Regions from separate parts of the Enterobacter sp. 6722112 genome, predicted to be linked through region 3. Evidence: predicted binding sites of a transcription regulator. Region 3 holds the regulator's gene; each other region holds the start of a gene.
What was found. The regulator CRP, encoded in region 3, controls carbon source genes, mostly activating them, when cyclic AMP is high. The targets are predictions, from matches to a motif close to ATGTGANNNNNNTCACAT.

Region 1 (6,147 bases), 1.1 Mb from region 3:
CAGCACATCCAGCCGCCCGAAACGCGTAATCAGGGTTTCAATGGCCTTTGCGCCTTCCGGCAAATTGCTTAAGTCGAGATGAATCGCCTCGGCACGCTGCCCGCGCGCTTCAATTTCACGGCAGGTTGCCAGCGCCCCTTTCTCATCTGAATGCCAGGTTACTCCGACATCAAACCCGCGTTCGGCCAGCATCAGGGCCGTCGTTTTGCCAATTCCTGAATCCGATGCGGTAACAATTGCGACTCGCGTCATACTCACCTCCTGATAATCTGCAAAGAGGTAAGTATAGATAATGCGCAATGTTAGCCGTGATGATATCCGCCACCCAGCGCGGAGGTGAGCTGGAGCGTGGCATCCACGTACTGACCTTTCAGCATCAACCCGGTAAAACGCTCTTTGAGCGCCGGAATTTTTGCTTCACTCACCCGGGAGCCGGCAATGATCCCGGCGCTGAAGCGCGCCTGTGCCAGCGCAACGACGCGCGCCGCATCTTTTTCGATCTGCTGCTGGTGCTGATTTTTGGCGGTCAGCGTTTCCACTTCGCTGGCCGTCCGGGCAACCTGGTTTACGGCATCTACCACGGCCTTGTTGTAGTTCGCCACGGAGAGGTTGTTTTGCGCCTGGGCGATATCCAGGTTCGCATTCAACCGACCGCTGTCAAAAATTGGCAGCGTCAGCCCGGCGGTTACGCCCATTTGCTGCGCAGATGAGCGGAACAGGTCACTCAGGTGCAATGCATCCTGCTGCAAGAATGCCATCAAATTGATGTCAGGGTAGAACGCGGCTCTGGCGGCATCCACTTCGCTCATGGATGCTTCGATATACCAGTGCGCCTCCTGCAAATCCGGGCGCCGAGCCAGCAGTTCATAACCGAGCGTTGATGGCAACGACGCCTCTGCGTCAGGTAAGGCATGCCGGGCGAGCGTGACTGAAGGGGTATGGGTCAACGCATTCAGACGCGCCTCAATGACCTTCATTTTGCCGTGCACGTCAGCGAGCTGTTCATCGGTTTTGCTGGCATTAATATCCGTTTCAACGCCTTCCACCGAGGAGGTAATGCCGTGCTGATAAAGCTCACGATCGGCACCGATGATATTTTCCTGCTCCCGTTTGATTTGCGCGAGTACGTCACCCACCGCGGCCTCGGTCTGCCAGTCCCAGTACAGCCGCGCGACGCTGCTGGCGAGCAGCTGGCGGGTCTGCTCCAGCTCCGCTTTTTGCGCATTCACCTGACCGATGCGGGCCTCAATTTGGGCGCGGTTTTTACCCCATAAATCCAGATCCCAACCCGCCGTCAGACCAAAGGTGCCGTTGGTGTACCAGGGGCCGGTTGTCCCCGCCGCCGGATCGGTCAGCGCAAATGGACCCATCAGCCCCTCTGCCGACATTTTTTGCCGTTCAACATCTGCGGAAAAATCCAGCTGTGGACCCTCAGCAGCGACAGCGGCTTTCGCCTGTGCTTCCGCCAGGGTGATACGCTGACGGGCAATTTGCATATCCGCCGCATCCTCCAGCGCTTTGTCGATCAGCGCGTTGAGCTGGGGGTCGTTAAAGTCTTTCCACCATTCGCTTTTTGGCCAGTCGGCATGACGCAGTTGGGTATTTACAGCTGCGGCGGCGGCTTGCGTTTTTACTGGAGACACCGTGGCATGTTCCGGCGCGCAGGCGGCCAGCATAAAAACAAGAGGAGCACTCAGAGATAAAGTAAGAGAACGTTTCATTACGCCATGAACTCAAAAAAATAAAGGCGCAACTTACGCTTACTGACGTTCCGTTTTTTAGTAACGCGTGGCAATCTGCATATTGTTATACATTTTCATATCCGGAAATTTATTCTCCAAGACAATGATTTAATTTCATGTATTCATGCTAATTATGAATTGGCTGCTACACTTACTTCGACAGACATACGCAGGAGAGGCGAATGAAAATATTATTGTGGGTTATTTTGATTATATTTCTGATAGGGCTGCTGGTGGTAACCGGCGTATTCAAGATGATTTTCTGATTCTGCTGCCCGGCTCCGCGCCGGGCAAGCTCTTCACACTTCGCTCAGGATTTTGACTGGATCACCCGGGCAATATCCGCAGACGTCTGTAGCGTACGGATCTCCTGAAATAATCCCAGCGCGTCGTCGTACTCTTTACGCAAATAACTCAGCCACTGCTTAATGCGCGCGACGTGATACAAGCCGGTATCGCCTTGCTTTTCCAGCCGCGTGTATTTTTGCAGTAGTTTCACCACATCCGCCCACGGCATCCGCGGCTCATTATATTTCACCACCCGGCTGAGGTTCGGCACGTTCAGCGCACCGCGGCCAATCATCACGGCATTACAGCCGGTCTCTTTGAGGCAGGCCTGCGCGCTCTCGTAATCCCAGATTTCGCCGTTGGCAATCACCGGGATCGTAAGCCGTTTGCGGATCTCGCCAATCGCCTGCCAGTTAATGCGCTCGGCTTTATAACCATCCTCTTTGGTTCGCCCGTGCACCACCAGCTCGGTGGCGCCCGCCTGCTGCACCGCGTCAGCAATTTCAAACTGCTTGTCGTCGCTGTCCCATCCCAGACGCACTTTGACCGTCACCGGCAGGTGCGATGGCACCGCCTCACGCATGGCCTTTGCGCCGCGATAAATCAGCTCCGGATCTTTAAGTAGCGTCGCCCCCCCGCCGCTGCCGTTGACCAGCTTTGACGGACAGCCGCAGTTAAGATCGACGCCGTACGAACCAAGCGCTACCGCGCGGGCGGCGTTTTCAGCCAGCCACTCAGGATACTGGCCGAGCAGCTGGACGCGCACCAGCGTACCGGACGGAGTGCGGCTCTGACGATGCAGTTCCGGGCAGAGACGATAAAATGATTTTTCTGGCAGCAACATATCGACCACGCGCAGAAACTCCGTCACGCAGAGATCGTAATCGTTCACCTCGGTAAGCAGCTCGCGCACGAGAGAGTCGAGCACACCTTCCATCGGGGCCAGTAAAACACGCATTCTGAGTACCTGTGAAAAAAGACGCGCTATAGTAGCTGCTCTCTATGTATGTTGAAAGCCCGGCGTTCCATTGCGGAATGTCTGGTATGCCCAAAATTCATGATGTGATCCGTGGCACATTTTCAGGTTTAATTGTATGATGAATACGTCTCAGCAAGGACTTTCACCATGAGCAAATCACTGAATACTATCTGGCAATACCTTCGCGCCTTCGTCCTCATTTATGCCTGCCTGTACGCCGGCATTTTTATCGCTTCGCTGCTGCCGATTACGATACCCGGCAGCATTATCGGCATGCTGATCCTGTTTGTGCTACTGGCATTACAGGTGCTGCCCGCGAAATGGGTTAATCCGGGGTGCTTCGTTCTCATTCGCTATATGGCCCTGCTTTTTGTGCCTATCGGCGTTGGGGTGATGCAGTATTACGATGTGCTTAAAGCGCAGTTCGGCCCGATTGTGGTCTCCTGCGCCATCAGTACGCTGGTGGTATTCCTGGTCGTCAGCTGGAGTTCACACATTGTGCATGGCGAACGCAAGGTCGTCGGGGAGAAAACAAAAAAATGATGGCGAATATCTGGTGGTCCCTGCCGTTAACCCTGGTGGTGTTCTTTGCTGCGCGTAAGCTTGCGGTGCGTTTCAAAATGCCGTTGCTCAACCCGCTGCTGGTCGCCATGGTGGTGATTATTCCTTTTCTGCTGCTCACCGGCATTCCTTATGAGCGTTACTTCGCCGGGAGCAGGATCCTCAACGATTTGTTGCAGCCTGCCGTGGTGGCGCTGGCGTTTCCTTTATATGAGCAACTGCATCAGATCCGCGCGCGCTGGAAATCCATCATTACCATCTGCTTTGTGGGTAGCCTTGTTGCGATGATCACCGGTACCTCGGTGGCCTTATTGATGGGCGCGTCGCCGCAGATCGCCGCCTCTATCCTGCCTAAATCCGTCACCACGCCGATTGCCATGGCCGTGGGCGGCAGCATCGGGGGCATTCCGGCCATCAGCGCCGTGTGCGTGATTTTCGTCGGTATCCTGGGCGCGGTGTTTGGTCATACGCTGCTGAATATCATGAAAATTCGGACCAAAGCGGCACGCGGTCTGGCGATGGGTACCGCCTCGCACGCGCTGGGCACCGCACGCTGCGCGGAACTGGATTATCAGGAAGGGGCATTCAGCTCGCTGGCGCTGGTGATCTGCGGGATTATCACTTCCCTGGTCGCGCCGTTTATCTTCCCGATTATTCTGGCAGTCATGGGCTAAAATTTGCGATGCGTCGCGCAAATTTCATTTTCATTTCATAAGTTGCACACATAATGAGATTTGGATCACATATAAAGGCCGTACGGCTCCGTACACTACCGATCCATTAACCTTGATGAGGCAACGTCATGCATCCACGTTTTCAAGCTGCTTTCTCTCAGCTTGCAGAGAATTTGCAATCAGCCCTGGCTCCGGTTCTGGCGGATGCGCATTTCCCCGCCCTGCTGACGGCAGATCAGGTCACGGCCCTTAAACAGGCAACGGAGCTGGACGAAGACGCGCTGGCTTTCGCCCTGCTGCCCCTTGCGGCTGCCTGCGCCCGCGCTGACCTTTCCCATTTTAACGTAGGCGCAATTGCGCGCGGCGTGAGCGGAACCTGGTACTTCGGCGGAAACATGGAGTTTCTTGGTGCGACCATGCAGCAAACCGTCCACGCGGAGCAGAGCGCCATCAGTCACGCCTGGCTGCGCGGCGAAAAAGCCCTGCGCGCCATCACCGTCAACTATACCCCTTGCGGCCACTGCCGCCAGTTTATGAATGAGCTGAACAGCGGTCTTGAACTGCGTATCAACCTGCCAGGACGCGCACCGCATACGCTGGGTGATTACCTGCCGGATGCTTTCGGCCCGAAAGATCTTGAGATCAAAACCCTGCTGATGGACGAGCAGGACCACGGTTATGCGCTCTCGGGAGATGAGCTGAGCGAAGCGGCCATTGCCGCCGCCAATAAAAGCCACACGCCCTACAGCAAATCTCCAAGCGGCGTCGCCCTTCAGTGCCGCGACGGCCGCATCTTCACCGGCAGCTATGCAGAGAACGCCGCATTTAACCCGACGCTGCCTCCGCTCCAGGGTGCCCTGAACCTGCTTAGCCTGAACGGGTATGACTACCCGGATATTCAGCGCGCAATCCTGGCTGAAAAGGCCGATGCGCCGCTGATCCAGTGGGACGCGACCGCAGCCACGCTGAAAGCGCTGGGCTGTTCAACCATCGACCGCGTGCTGCTGGCATAATCTGTTCGGCGGGCAGAGTTGCCCGCCAGTCTGACGAAAAACCCCTCAGTTGAATCGCTGTTTCTTGCGCTAACCAGGCGGGTACAGTAGCCTGAGGGAAATTTCATCATCGGTACGAGCCATCTGCATGTTAAAGCGCGTGTTTTACAGCCTGTCTGTCCTGGTCGGCATACTGCTGTTGATCGTGCTGGGTCTCGACCGCTGGATGAGCTGGAAAACAGCCCCCTACATTTTTGATGACCTACAGGATCTCCCCTACCGTCAGGTTGGTGTGGTGCTTGGCACCGCCAAGTATTACCGCACTGGCGTCATAAATCAGTATTACCGGTATCGTATTCAGGGCGCGCTGAACGCCTATAACAGCGGCAAGGTGAACTATCTGCTGCTGAGCGGCGATAACGCGCTGCAAAGCTATAACGAGCCGGTGACGATGCGCAAAGATCTGATTGCCGCAGGCGTCGACCCGGCCGATATCGTGCTCGACTACGCCGGATTCCGCACGCTTGATTCCATCGTGCGTACCCGCAAGGTGTTCGACACCAATGATTTCATCATCATTACCCAGCGTTTCCACTGCGAGCGGGCGCTGTTTATCGCCCTGCATATGGGCATTCAGGCGCAGTGTTATGCGGTGCCATCGCCAAAGGATATGCTGAGCGTGCGCGTACGTGAGTTTGGCGCTCGTTTTGGCGCGCTGGCTGACCTGTACTTATTCAAACGTGAACCGCGCTTTTTAGGCCCGCTGGTGCCGATCCCAACGATGCACGAAGTGCCGGAGAATGCACAGGGTTACCCGGCGGTAACGCCAGAGCAGTTGCTGGAAATTCAGAAGAAGTAATTCAGATCTACAATGCGTGATATAAAACGCATTACTCTCTTTTTAGACACCT
Region 2 (6,147 bases), 270 kb from region 3:
CACGGTGACAAACAGTGCGGCATCCCTAAAACCGTACTCACTCAGCGCCGCCAGCACCTCTTCACGCACCTCGTCGATACGCGCCTCATCCACACGGTCCGCTTTGGTGAGGGCGACGGTCAACTGCGGGTTTCCCGTCAGCTGGAGGATCGCCAGATGCTCGCGCGTTTGCGCCATCACCCCGTCATCGCACGCGACCACCAGCAGAGCATGATCGATCCCGCCCACGCCCGCGAGCATATTGGACAGAAACTTCTCGTGGCCGGGCACGTCGATAAAGCCCAGCACGCGACCGTCGGGCTGCGGCCAGTAGGCGTAACCCAGGTCAATGGTCATGCCGCGCTTTTTCTCTTCCGGCAGGCGATCGGCATTCACGCCCGTAATGGCCTGCAATAACGTGGTTTTGCCGTGGTCAACATGACCGGCGGTGGCAATAATCATTTCAACATCATCTCCAGAAACCGCACTTCATCTTCCAGACAGCGTAAATCCAGCCACATGCGCCCGTCACCGATCCGGCCAATCACCGGCGTCGGTAATGCGCGCCAGCGCGCCGACAGCGCCTCAAGCTGGCTTCCGCGTCCGTCGCGCGGGGTGAACGTCAGCGCTTCGCTCGGTAACCTGTCCACCGGCAGCGAGCCGCTGCCAATTTGCGACAGGCAAGGCTCGTTACGAACGTCAAACTCAGGGTAATGAGGAGCAACCTGCGGCAGTAGCGCTTCCGCCTGCGCGCGAATGGAGGCCGCATCACGGCTCAGCAAACGCAACGTGGGCAGGCGATCAGCCAGTTTCTCCGGGTGGAGATAGAGCCGCAGCGTGGCTTCCAGCGCGGCCAGCGTCATTTTATCGGCACGCAGGGCGCGCTTCAGCGGATGCTGCTGTAGCTGCGCAATCAGCTCGCGCCTGCCGACGATAATCCCCGCCTGCGGCCCGCCCAGCAATTTATCACCGGAGAAACTGACCAGGCTTACGCCCGCGGCAACCATTTCCTGCACCATGGGCTCTTTCGGCAGACCGTACTGGCGCATATCCACCAGCGACCCGCTGCCGAGATCGGCAATCACCGGCACGTTTAGCTCGCGCCCGATGGCGGCCAGTTCGGCCTCTTCCACCGTTTTGGTGAAACCCTCAATGTGGTAATTGCTGGTATGCACTTTCATCAGCAGGGCGGTGTTTTCATTCACCGCCGCGCGATAATCTTTTGCATGGGTACGGTTGGTTGTGCCCACTTCATGCAGCGTGCAGCCCGCCTGGCGCATGACGTCCGGAATACGAAACGCCCCGCCGATCTCCACCAGCTCGCCGCGAGAGACGACAACCTCTTTTCCGCTCGCGATGGCCGCCAGCATTAACAGCACCGCCGCCGCGTTGTTATTCACAATGCAGGCATCTTCCGCGCCGGTGATCTGGCAGAGAAGATCCGCCAGTGCGCGATCGCGATGCCCACGCCCGGCGCCGTCCAGATCGTACTCCAGCGTCACCGGCGAGCGCATGGCACGGGTGACGGCCTCTGTTGCCTCTTCGGCCTGCTGTGCCCGGCCCAGATTGGTGTGCAGAACCGTGCCTGACAGGTTAATAACCGGGCGCAACGCGCTTTGCCCGTGCTTGCTCAGCCTGCGTTCAACTTCCTGCTCCCACGCCACGCACCAGCCGGGTAGCGCGTTCTCAGCCTGAATATGGCGACGCGCATCGTCCTGAAGCTGGCGTAGCATGCCGACCGTTGCAGTATGGCCAAACTGCTCCAGCACCGCAGTGATGCGCGGGTCACGAAGCAGACGATCGGTAGCGGGGATCTGGCTGTAGAGGGAATGATGAGTAGTCATGAATGCGCCTGGCGAGTAAATATCTTCCCCCCTCCCGACGGGAGAGGGAGTTAACATGTGGGGGGATTGTACCGCCTCCCGCCAGGAAGTGTTATAACCCGCATCAAGCCTTTGGCGGTTCAGTCCGGGCAAAACTTTCGCGCTGGAAGAGCGTCTCCGCCAGTTTGACCAGCAGCGGACGATCCACGCACCAGCCCGGCGAGACGCGGCGGAAATTGAGGTAGCCAATGGCGCAGGCGATGGCGATCGTCGCCAGATTCAGGCTATCGCTCTGAATTTTCCCGTCGCGGATCAGCTGTTCGCACATATCCAGGCTGCGGCTGATTTTTTCGCGCTGGCGCAGCAGCTCATTTTCTGACTGCTGGGCGGCGGGCCTTGCCTGCTCGCGTACGGACGTCAATGCCGCATCCATAATGCCATCCGCCAGGGCTTCAATTTGCTTCATCGCCAGCGCTGCTTTTGGATCCGCCGGCAGCATGGCTGGCGCAACGCCAAGCAGTTCGATGTACTCCGCAATGATCGGGGAATCAAACCAGTAATCGCCCTCGTCCGTTACCAGCGCCGGGACTTTCCCCAGCGGGTTGTACTGCGCAACGCCGTTCTCTGCGTTGTAGGGCTGTTCATTTACGAATTCAAATTCAATCCCTTTCTCCAGCAGGAGAATCGAAATCTTACGCACGAAAGGACTGGTATAACTGCCGATGAGTTTCATTGCTTATCCTTAATGCCCACAAAGAGGTCAGTATGGATCAAGCCGTGGAAAAAGGCAGGTGTGCGTATCGCATTCCTGCCATGAGGGGATACGGGAGAAATCTGCATAAAAATATTTTGTGAATCAAATCACAATCTGGAAACAAACAACCAACTTAACATTGTGATGCAAATCACAAAACACCGCCCATTTTGGCGTAATTCTGAGCGATGTATTTTTTTTACACACTCGTTATGTGATCGCGATCACTTCATTAATGTCCTCACCCCCTACATTCATGTGATTCAGATCACACAAAATTTCACTGTCTGGACAGTTGAACGATTCAGTGCCAGATTTCACAGCATCAGAACAGGGCCCGGCTACCTCTGCCGCCGCACATTAACGATAAACCTCGGGCCACAAGCCTAAGCGTAAACATAAGAAGGGGTGTTTTATGTCATCCGATTTCAAGATCAAAGTGCAAAGCTTTGGTCGTTTCCTCAGCAACATGGTGATGCCAAATATCGGCGCGTTTATCGCGTGGGGTATTATCACCGCATTATTTATTCCGACAGGGTGGTTGCCTAACGAAACGCTGGCAAAACTTGTTGGCCCAATGATTACCTATCTCCTGCCACTGCTCATCGGTTATACCGGTGGTCGTCTGGTTGGCGGTGACCGCGGTGGCGTCGTGGGTGCCATCACAACCATGGGGGTGATCGTCGGTGCGGATATGCCGATGTTCCTCGGTGCGATGATTGCCGGTCCTCTGGGCGGCTGGGCAATCAAGAAATTCGACGTCTGGGTTGATGGCAAGATCAAATCCGGCTTCGAAATGCTGGTGAACAACTTCTCTGCGGGCATCATCGGGATGATCCTCGCCATTCTGGCGTTCCTCGGCATTGGCCCGGCGGTTGAAGTGCTGTCCAAGCTGCTGGCGGCGGGCGTTAACTTCATGGTGGCGCACGACATGCTGCCGCTGGCGTCTATCTTTGTTGAACCAGCGAAAATCCTGTTCCTGAACAACGCCATCAACCACGGTATCTTCTCACCGCTGGGTATTCAGCAGTCACACGATTTCGGCAAGTCCATCTTCTTCCTGATTGAAGCGAACCCGGGTCCAGGTATGGGCGTTCTGCTGGCGTACATGTTCTTTGGTCGCGGCAGCGCGAAACAGTCTGCTGGCGGCGCGGCGATCATTCACTTCCTGGGCGGTATTCACGAAATTTACTTCCCGTATGTGCTGATGAACCCACGTCTGATCCTGGCCGTTATCCTTGGCGGTATGACCGGCGTGTTCACCCTGAGCGTACTGGGCGGTGGTCTGGTGTCTCCTGCTTCTCCAGGCTCTATCCTGGCGGTGCTGGCGATGACCCCGAAAGGCGCCTACTTCGCGAACATCGCGGCGATCTGTGCGGCCATGGCGGTCTCCTTCGTGGCCTCCGCTATCCTGCTGAAAACCAGCAAGGTGAAAGAAGACGACGATATCGAAGCGGCAACCCGTCGTATGCATGACATGAAAGCCGAATCCAAAGGCGCAACGCCGCTGGCGGCGGGTGATGTCTCTAACGACCTGAGCCACGTGCGTAAAATCATCGTGGCCTGTGATGCCGGTATGGGCTCCAGCGCAATGGGTGCGGGCGTACTGCGGAAGAAAGTGCAGGATGCGGGTCTGACCAACATCTCCGTCACCAACAGCGCGATTAACAGCCTGCCGCCGGACGTTGACCTGGTGATTACGCACCGCGATCTGACCGAACGCGCTATGCGTCAGGTACCGCAGGCACAGCACATTTCCCTGACCAACTTCCTCGACAGCGGCCTGTACGCCAGCCTGACCGAACGCCTGGTGGCGGCGCAGCGCCATGAAGATAACGAAGTGAAAGTGCGTACCAGCCTGCAAGACAGCTTCGACGAGAGCAACGCGCATCTGTTCAAACTGGGCGCTGAAAACATCTTCCTTGGCCGCACGGCGACCAATAAAGAAGAGGCCATTCGCTTCGCCGGTGAGCAGCTGGTGAAAGGCGGCTACGTTCAGCCTGAGTACGTTGAGGCGATGCTGGAACGCGAAAAGCTGACCCCAACCTACCTGGGTGAATCCATCGCGGTTCCACACGGTACGGTGGAAGCCAAAGACCGCGTGCTGAAAACCGGCGTGGTGTTCTGTCAGTATCCTGATGGTGTGCGCTTCGGTGAAGAAGAGGACGACATCGCCCGTCTGGTGATTGGTATCGCCGCTCGCAACAACGAGCATATCCAGGTGATTACCAGCCTGACCAACGCGCTGGATGACGAAACGGTTATTGAGCGTCTGGCCAACACCACCAGCGTTGAAGAAGTTCTGGCCCTGCTGAACAAGTAACAGCGCCTCTTCCCTCTCCCCCCGGGGAGAGGGCTAGGGTGAGGGGAAAACGTTCCTCACCCCAGCCCTCTCGGGTAAAAACATTGATGAAGGTTAACACTATGAAAGCATTACATTTTGGCGCAGGTAATATCGGTCGTGGCTTTATCGGTAAACTGCTGGCAGACGCGGGCATTACCCTGACATTCGCCGATGTGAATCAGGTGGTTCTGGATGCCCTGAATGCCCGTCATAGCTATCAGGTTCACGTGGTGGGTGAAAACGAACAGGTTGAAACGGTCTCTGGCGTCAACGCGGTAAGCAGCATTGGCGACGACGTGATTGACCTCATCGCGAGCGTTGATCTGGTCACCACCGCCGTGGGTCCGGTGGTGCTTGAGCGTATCGCCCCGGCGGTCGCGAAAGGCCTGGCGAAGCGTAAAGCACAGGGCGTTGAAACGCCGCTGAACATCATCGCCTGTGAAAACATGGTGCGCGGCACCACGCAGCTGAAAGGCCATGTTCTTGCGACCGTCGCAGACGAAGATAAAGCCTGGGTTGAAGCGCACGTGGGTTTTGTGGATTCCGCCGTTGACCGCATCGTTCCGCCGTCAGCATCCGCCACCAACGACCCGCTGGAAGTGACCGTGGAAACCTTCAGCGAGTGGATCGTGGATAAAACCCAGTTTAAGGGTGCGCTGCCGACCATTCCGGGAATGGAATTAACCGATAACCTGATGGCATTTGTCGAACGTAAACTCTTCACGCTGAACACCGGGCATGCTATAACCGCGTACCTCGGAAAATTGGCCGGTCATCAGACGATTCGTGACGCGATCCTCGATGAGAACATCCGTGCGGTGGTCAAAGGGGCAATGGAAGAGAGCGGCGCGGTGCTGATCAAACGCTACGGTTTTGATGCTGATAAACACGCGGCATACATCCAGAAAATCCTCGGTCGTTTTGAAAACCCGTATCTGAAAGATGACGTTGAGCGCGTGGGTCGTCAGCCGCTGCGTAAACTAAGCGCGGGCGACCGCCTGATTAAACCGCTGCTGGGCACGCTGGAATACGGCCTGCCGCACGCTAACCTGGTGAAGGGCATCGCTGCCGCCATGCACTACCGCAGCGAGCAGGACCCGCAGGCGATTGAGCTGGCTCAGCTGATTGATGACAAAGGCGCGCAGGCTGCGCTGGCGCAGATCTCCGGTCTGGATGCCAACAGTGACGTAGTTGCGGAGGCGGTCAGCGCATACAACGCAACCAAATGATGCAGAGTCCGGCGCAGG
Region 3 (6,147 bases):
ATGCTGGAGCAGTGCAGCTATCATATGGAAAAGGGGTTTTCGCGAGTGTACCAGCGCTACCTGCTCAACCTGCTGAAAGCCAACGCCGCGCGCAAGCTGAAGGCCTATCCGGATACGCTGCCTGTGACGCTGCAACAGCTCAAACGCGTGAAGCGCCTGCGCGAGTTTGATGATTTGATCACCTCGAAAATTCACGGCTTTGCCGATGCGATTGACTATTACCGTCAGTGCAGCGCCATGCCTTTACTGAACCAAATCACGAAACCTACGCTGATTATCCACGCCAAAGATGATCCGTTTATGGATCACCACTCGATTCCGGCGCCCGATCATCTGCCGGCCAATGTGGAGTATCAGCTCACCCAATTCGGGGGACACGTCGGCTTTGTCGGCGGCACGCTGCGTCGGCCAAAAATGTGGCTTGAGACGCGTATTCCCGACTGGTTAACGGCTTATCTGGACGGTAAATAATGATTATTCCCTGGCAGGATCTCTCTCCCGACACGCTCGATAATCTGATTGAAAGCTTTGTCTTGCGCGAAGGCACCGATTATGGTGAACATGAACGTTCGCTTGAACAAAAGGTCAACGATGTTAAGCGCCAGCTTAAAAGCGGCGACGTGGTGCTGGTATGGTCCGAACTGCATGAGACGGTCAATATCATGCCACGCAACGCGTTTCACGGCTGATCTTTACACTTTTCCAGTCAGGGAGTTGCTATGTCTGCCAGACATCCGGTTATTGCCGTTACGGGTTCGAGTGGGGCGGGAACCACTACCACCAGCCTCGCCTTCCGCAAGATCTTCGCCCAGCTTAACTTACGGGCGGCAGAGGTAGAAGGCGACAGCTTTCACCGCTACACGCGCCCGGAGATGGATATGGCCATCCGCAAGGCGCGCGATCTGGGTAAACACATCAGCTACTTCGGCCCGGAGGCCAATGACTTCGGCCTGCTGGAGCAAACCTTCCGTGAATACGGGCAAAGCGGTACCGGGCAGTCCCGCAAGTATCTCCACACCTACGATGAAGCCGTGCCCTGGAACCAGGTCCCCGGCACGTTCACGCCCTGGCAGCCGCTGCCGGAACCGACTGACGTGCTGTTTTACGAAGGATTGCACGGCGGCGTGGTGACGCCTCAGCACGACGTGGCGCGCCACGTGGATTTGCTGGTGGGGGTGGTGCCGATTGTTAACCTTGAGTGGATCCAGAAGCTGACGCGTGACATGAGCGAGCGCGGCCATTCGCGAGAGGCGGTCATGGACTCGGTGGTGCGCTCCATGGAAGATTACATCAACTTCCTGACGCCGCAGTTCTCCCGAACCCACATTAACTTCCAGCGCGTCCCCACCGTGGACACCTCTAACCCGTTCGCTGCAAAAAGCATCCCGTCGCTGGACGAGAGCTTTGTGGTGATCCACTTCCGCAACCTGGAAGGCATTGATTATCCCTGGCTGCTGGCGATGCTACAGGGTTCGTTTATTTCGCACATGAATACGTTAGTGGTACCGGGCGGAAAAATGGGGCTGGCAATGGAGCTGATCATGACACCGCTGGTGCAGCGGCTGATGGAAGGAAAGCAGATCGCGTGAATTGTTTTGCCCGGTGGCGCTGCGCTTACCGGGCCTACGGGCGTGCTTTTGTAGGGCGGGTCAGCGAAGCGCCACCCGCCAAAAATTAAGCCGCGATCACTTCATACGAATGGGTGATTTTTACCGCTTTCTCCAGCATTAACGCCACAGAGCAGTATTTTTCCGCAGACAGGTCAACCGCACGCGAGACCGCCGCGTCCTTCAGTTCTTTGCCGGTGACGATAAAGTGCAAATTAATATGCGTGAACAGGCGGGGCGCCTCTTCACGACGTTCCGACGTCAGCTTCACTTCACAATCGGTCACGTCATGACGGCCTTTTTGCAGGATCGACACCACGTCGATCGCACTGCATCCGCCTGCCGCCATCAGCACCATTTCCATTGGGCTTGGCGCTTTATCGCCGGAGTTGCCATCCATCAAAACCTGGTGCCCAGAAGCAGACTCGCCCAGGAACGTTAACCCTTCAACCCATTTCACACGCGCTTGCATATTCACTCACTCCAACGTTGCATTTTTTATGACAGATTACGTGTACGTTACATTTCTCGCAACGGAAGGCGACCTGCGTCATGCTGAAGCGAGACACCAGGAGACACGCGGCGAAAGCTATGCTAAAACACTCTGGATGCTACAGTAATACATTGACGTTACACATGTATGCAGAGGACATCAAACTTTACTGGCTGCGAAACGTTACGACAGCCGACTTCCCAGGTATGGGTAAGAATTCGATTGCAACCCCAGAGTCCGGATGCATCTTATGACTCTGGTGACAGCTTATAACAGAGGATAACAGCGCATGGTGCTTGGCAAACCGCAAACAGACCCGACTCTCGAATGGTTCTTGTCTCATTGCCACATTCATAAGTACCCATCAAAGAGCACGCTGATTCACCAGGGTGAAAAAGCGGAAACGTTGTATTACATCGTTAAAGGCTCGGTGGCCGTGCTGATCAAAGATGAAGAAGGGAAAGAGATGATCCTTTCTTATCTGAACCAGGGCGATTTTATCGGTGAACTGGGCCTGTTTGAAGAAGGCCAGGAACGTAGCGCCTGGGTTCGTGCAAAAACAGCATGTGAAGTGGCTGAAATTTCTTACAAGAAATTCCGTCAGCTGATTCAGGTCAACCCTGACATCCTGATGCGTCTTTCTTCCCAGATGGCACGCCGTCTGCAAGTGACCTCTGAGAAGGTGGGTAACCTCGCCTTCCTGGACGTGACCGGTCGTATCGCGCAGACGCTGTTGAACCTGGCGAAACAGCCAGACGCCATGACCCACCCTGACGGTATGCAAATTAAAATTACCCGTCAGGAAATCGGTCAGATCGTCGGCTGCTCCCGTGAAACAGTGGGCCGTATCCTGAAGATGCTGGAAGACCAGAACCTGATCTCTGCCCACGGTAAAACTATCGTGGTCTACGGAACCCGTTAATTTCGGTCAAACGGCGTGCCGCCGCAGGGTGGCACGCCGTTTTTGTCTCTACTCCTCATGTGGCGCAGGCTGATCTATCACCCGGAAGTTAACTACGCACTACGACAAACGCTGGTGCTGTGTCTTCCCGTGGCCGTGGGCCTGATCCTCGGACATCTTCAGCAAGGCCTGCTGTTTTCCCTCGTGCCCGCCTGCTGCAACATTGCCGGTCTGGATACGCCGCATAAACGCTTTTTTAAACGTCTGATTATTGGCGGCTGCCTGTTTGCCGGCTGTAGCCTTGCCGTACAACTTTTACTGGCCCGCGACATTCCTCTGCCGTTGATCCTGACCGTGCTGGCGATGACGCTCGGCGTCACCGCCGAAATCAGCTCGCTGCACGCCCGCCTGCTTCCCGCGTCGCTGATTGCCGCCATCTTCACCTTAAGCCTTGCGGGCAATATGCCGGTGTGGGAGCCATTGCTGATTTACGCCCTCGGCACGCTATGGTACGGGCTGTTTAACTGGTTCTGGTTCTGGCTGTGGCGGGAACAGCCGCTGCGCGAATCCCTGAGCCTGCTCTACGTGCAGCTTGCTGAATACTGCGAAGCAAAATACACCCTGCTCACTCAACATACCGACCCGGAAAAATCCCTGCCGCCGCTGCTGGCGCGCCAGCAAAAAGTGGTGGATCTGATCAGCCAGTGCTATCAGCAGTTGCACATGCTTGCCGCCAACAAAAATCATGAATACAAGCCGCTGCTGCGAACCTTCCAGGTCGGGCTGGATTTGCAGGAGCATATCTCCGTCAGCCTTCATAATCCGGAAGAGGTGCAAAAGCTGGTGGAGCGCAGCCATGCGGAAGCGGTGATCCGCTGGAACGCGCAGACCGTCGCGGCCCGCCTGCGGGTGCTGGCTGACGATATCCTCTATCACCGCTACCCGACGCGCTTTAACATGGACAAACAGCTCGGCGCGCTGGAAAAGATTGCGCGTCAGCACGCGGATAACCCGGTCGGGCAATTTGCTGCCTGGCATTTCAGCCGCATCGCCCGGGTGTTACGCACCCAGCGCCCGCTTTATGCCCGGGACCTGATGGCCGATAAGCAAAAACGGCTGCCGCTGCTGCCCGCGCTCAAAAGCTATCTATCACTGAAATCTTCCGCCCTGCGCAATGCCGCGCGGATCAGTGTGATGCTGAGCATCGCCAGCCTGATGGGAATGGCCCTGCACCTGCCGAAACCCTACTGGATCTTAATGACCGTGCTGTTTGTCACCCAGAACGGCTATGGCGCCACGCGGGTGCGCATTCTGCATCGGGCGGGCGGTACGATGGCGGGGCTGATTATCGCGGGCGTGACGCTGCACTTTCACGTGCCGGAAGGCTATACCCTGGCCGGTATGCTGGCGATCACGCTGGTGAGCTACCTGATCATCCGCAAAAACTACGGCTGGGCGATGGTGGGCTTTACGGTCACGGCGGTGTATACCCTGCAACTGCTCACGCTTAACGGGGAACAGTTTATTATTGCCCGGCTGGTCGATACGCTAATTGGCTGCCTGATCGCCTTTGGCGGCATGGTCTGGTTGTGGCCGCAGTGGCAAAGCGGGCTGCTGAGGCAGAACGCCCACGACGCGCTCGAAGCCGATCAGCAGGCCATTCGTCTTATTCTGAGCGATGACCCGCAGCCCTCTCCGCTGGCCTACGAGCGCATGAAGGTCAACCAGGCGCATAACGCCCTGTTCAACTCCCTTAACCAGGCCATGCAGGAGCCGGGCTTTAACGCGCACTATCTGGCTGACATGAAGCTGTGGGTCACGCACAGCCAGTTTATCGTCGAGCACATCAATGCCATGACGACGCTGGCGCGGGAGCACACGATGCTGACGCCGGATCTGGCGCAGCGCTATTTGCAGTCGTGTGAAATTGCGTTGCAGCGCTGTCAGCAGCGTCTGGAGTATGACGCGCCGGGCGAGTCAGGGGATTCGAACATTCTGGAAGCGCCGGAGACGCTGACCCATGGGCCGATGAGCACCCTGGAGCAGCATTTGCAGCGCGTGCTGGGGCATCTGAACACCATGCACACCATTTCGTCGGTGGCATGGCGTCAGCGCCCGCATCACGGGATTTGGTTAACGCGTCGGTTAAAACGAACCGCGTATTAGCCTCTGACGATCTTCGCGACCGCCGCGGCAAAACGGGTTAGTCCGTCTTCGATGTCTTTGTCTTCCACCACCAGCGATGGCGCAAAGCGCATCACGTCCGGCCCGGCATTGAGCACCATCACCCCTTCGTGCGCGGCGGCGTGCAGGAAATCGCGCGCGCGGCCTTTGTACTGCGGCTTCAGTTCGGCGCCGATCAGCAGCCCCATGCCGCGGATGTCGCTGAAGACATCAAACTGTTCATCAATCTGCTGGAGATGTTTCACAAACAGGTCGCGTTTCGCATTCACGCCATTCAGGACGTCCGGCGTATTAATGATGTAGAACGCCGCACCCGCCACGGCGCACGCCAGCGGATTACCGCCGTAGGTAGAGCCGTGTGAGCCCACATGAAATGCGGAAGCGATATCCTGGGTGGTGAGCACCGCACTGACCGGGAAACCGCCACCGAGCGCTTTCGCGCTGGTCAGAATATCCGGCGTTACGCCGTAGTGCATATAAGCAAACAGGTCTCCGGTACGCCCCATCCCACACTGCACTTCATCAAACACCAGCAGCGCCTGGTGCTCGTCGCACAGCTCGCGCAGCCCTTGCAGAAATTCCGGGGTGGCCGCCGTGACGCCGCCTTCCCCCTGAATGGGCTCGACCACCACGGCACAGGTGTGATCGTCCATCACCGCTTTAACGGCGTGCAGATCGTTAAACGGCACGTGGATGATATCCGCAGGTTTCGGACCAAAGCCGTCGGAATACTTCGGCTGGCCGCCAACGGAAACGGTAAAGAAGGAGCGACCGTGGAAGGCGTTATGGAAGGCGATGATTTTGGTTTTGTACGGGCTATGACGCGTGGTTGCGTAGTAGCGCGCCAGCTTAAAGGCGGTTTCGTTGGCTTCGGTGCCGGAGTTCATAAACAGCACGCGTTCGGCGAAGGTGGCATCGATGATCTTACGCCCCAGACGCAGCGCCGGTTCGTTGGTGAACAC

Region 1: the regulator CRP is predicted to act here: its motif matches at 4,298-4,315, upstream of cdd (cytidine deaminase).
Region 2: the regulator CRP is predicted to act here: its motif matches at 2,813-2,830, upstream of AC4OVU_RS21455 (PTS mannitol transporter subunit IICBA).

Annotation. Positions count from the first base shown of each region.
Region 1 covers NZ_JBZWGR010000007.1:2,770,345-2,776,491, forward strand. The annotation lists gene AC4OVU_RS14695 (SDR family oxidoreductase) at 1-252, opposite strand, end outside; gene mdtQ (multidrug resistance outer membrane protein MdtQ) at 303-1,721, opposite strand; gene yohP (small membrane protein YohP) at 1,925-2,008, shown strand; gene dusC (tRNA dihydrouridine(16) synthase DusC) at 2,053-2,988, opposite strand; gene AC4OVU_RS14715 (CidA/LrgA family protein) at 3,157-3,552, shown strand; gene AC4OVU_RS14720 (CidB/LrgB family autolysis modulator) at 3,549-4,244, shown strand; gene cdd (cytidine deaminase) at 4,373-5,257, shown strand; gene sanA (outer membrane permeability protein SanA) at 5,385-6,095, shown strand.
Region 2 covers NZ_JBZWGR010000007.1:4,169,879-4,176,025, forward strand. The annotation lists gene selB (selenocysteine-specific translation elongation factor) at 1-441, opposite strand, end outside; gene selA (L-seryl-tRNA(Sec) selenium transferase) at 438-1,823, opposite strand; gene AC4OVU_RS21450 (glutathione S-transferase) at 1,927-2,535, opposite strand; gene AC4OVU_RS21455 (PTS mannitol transporter subunit IICBA) at 2,972-4,879, shown strand; gene mtlD (mannitol-1-phosphate 5-dehydrogenase) at 4,981-6,129, shown strand; gene mtlR (mannitol operon repressor MtlR) at 6,126-6,147, shown strand, end outside.
Region 3 covers NZ_JBZWGR010000007.1:3,901,709-3,907,855, forward strand. The annotation lists gene AC4OVU_RS20245 (hydrolase) at 1-471, shown strand, start outside; gene AC4OVU_RS20250 (YheU family protein) at 471-689, shown strand; gene AC4OVU_RS20255 (phosphoribulokinase) at 720-1,589, shown strand; gene AC4OVU_RS20260 (OsmC family protein) at 1,675-2,079, opposite strand; gene crp (cAMP-activated global transcriptional regulator CRP) at 2,390-3,022, shown strand; gene AC4OVU_RS20270 (YccS/YhfK family putative transporter) at 3,080-5,167, shown strand; gene argD (bifunctional acetylornithine/succinyldiaminopimelate transaminase) at 5,164-6,147, opposite strand, start outside.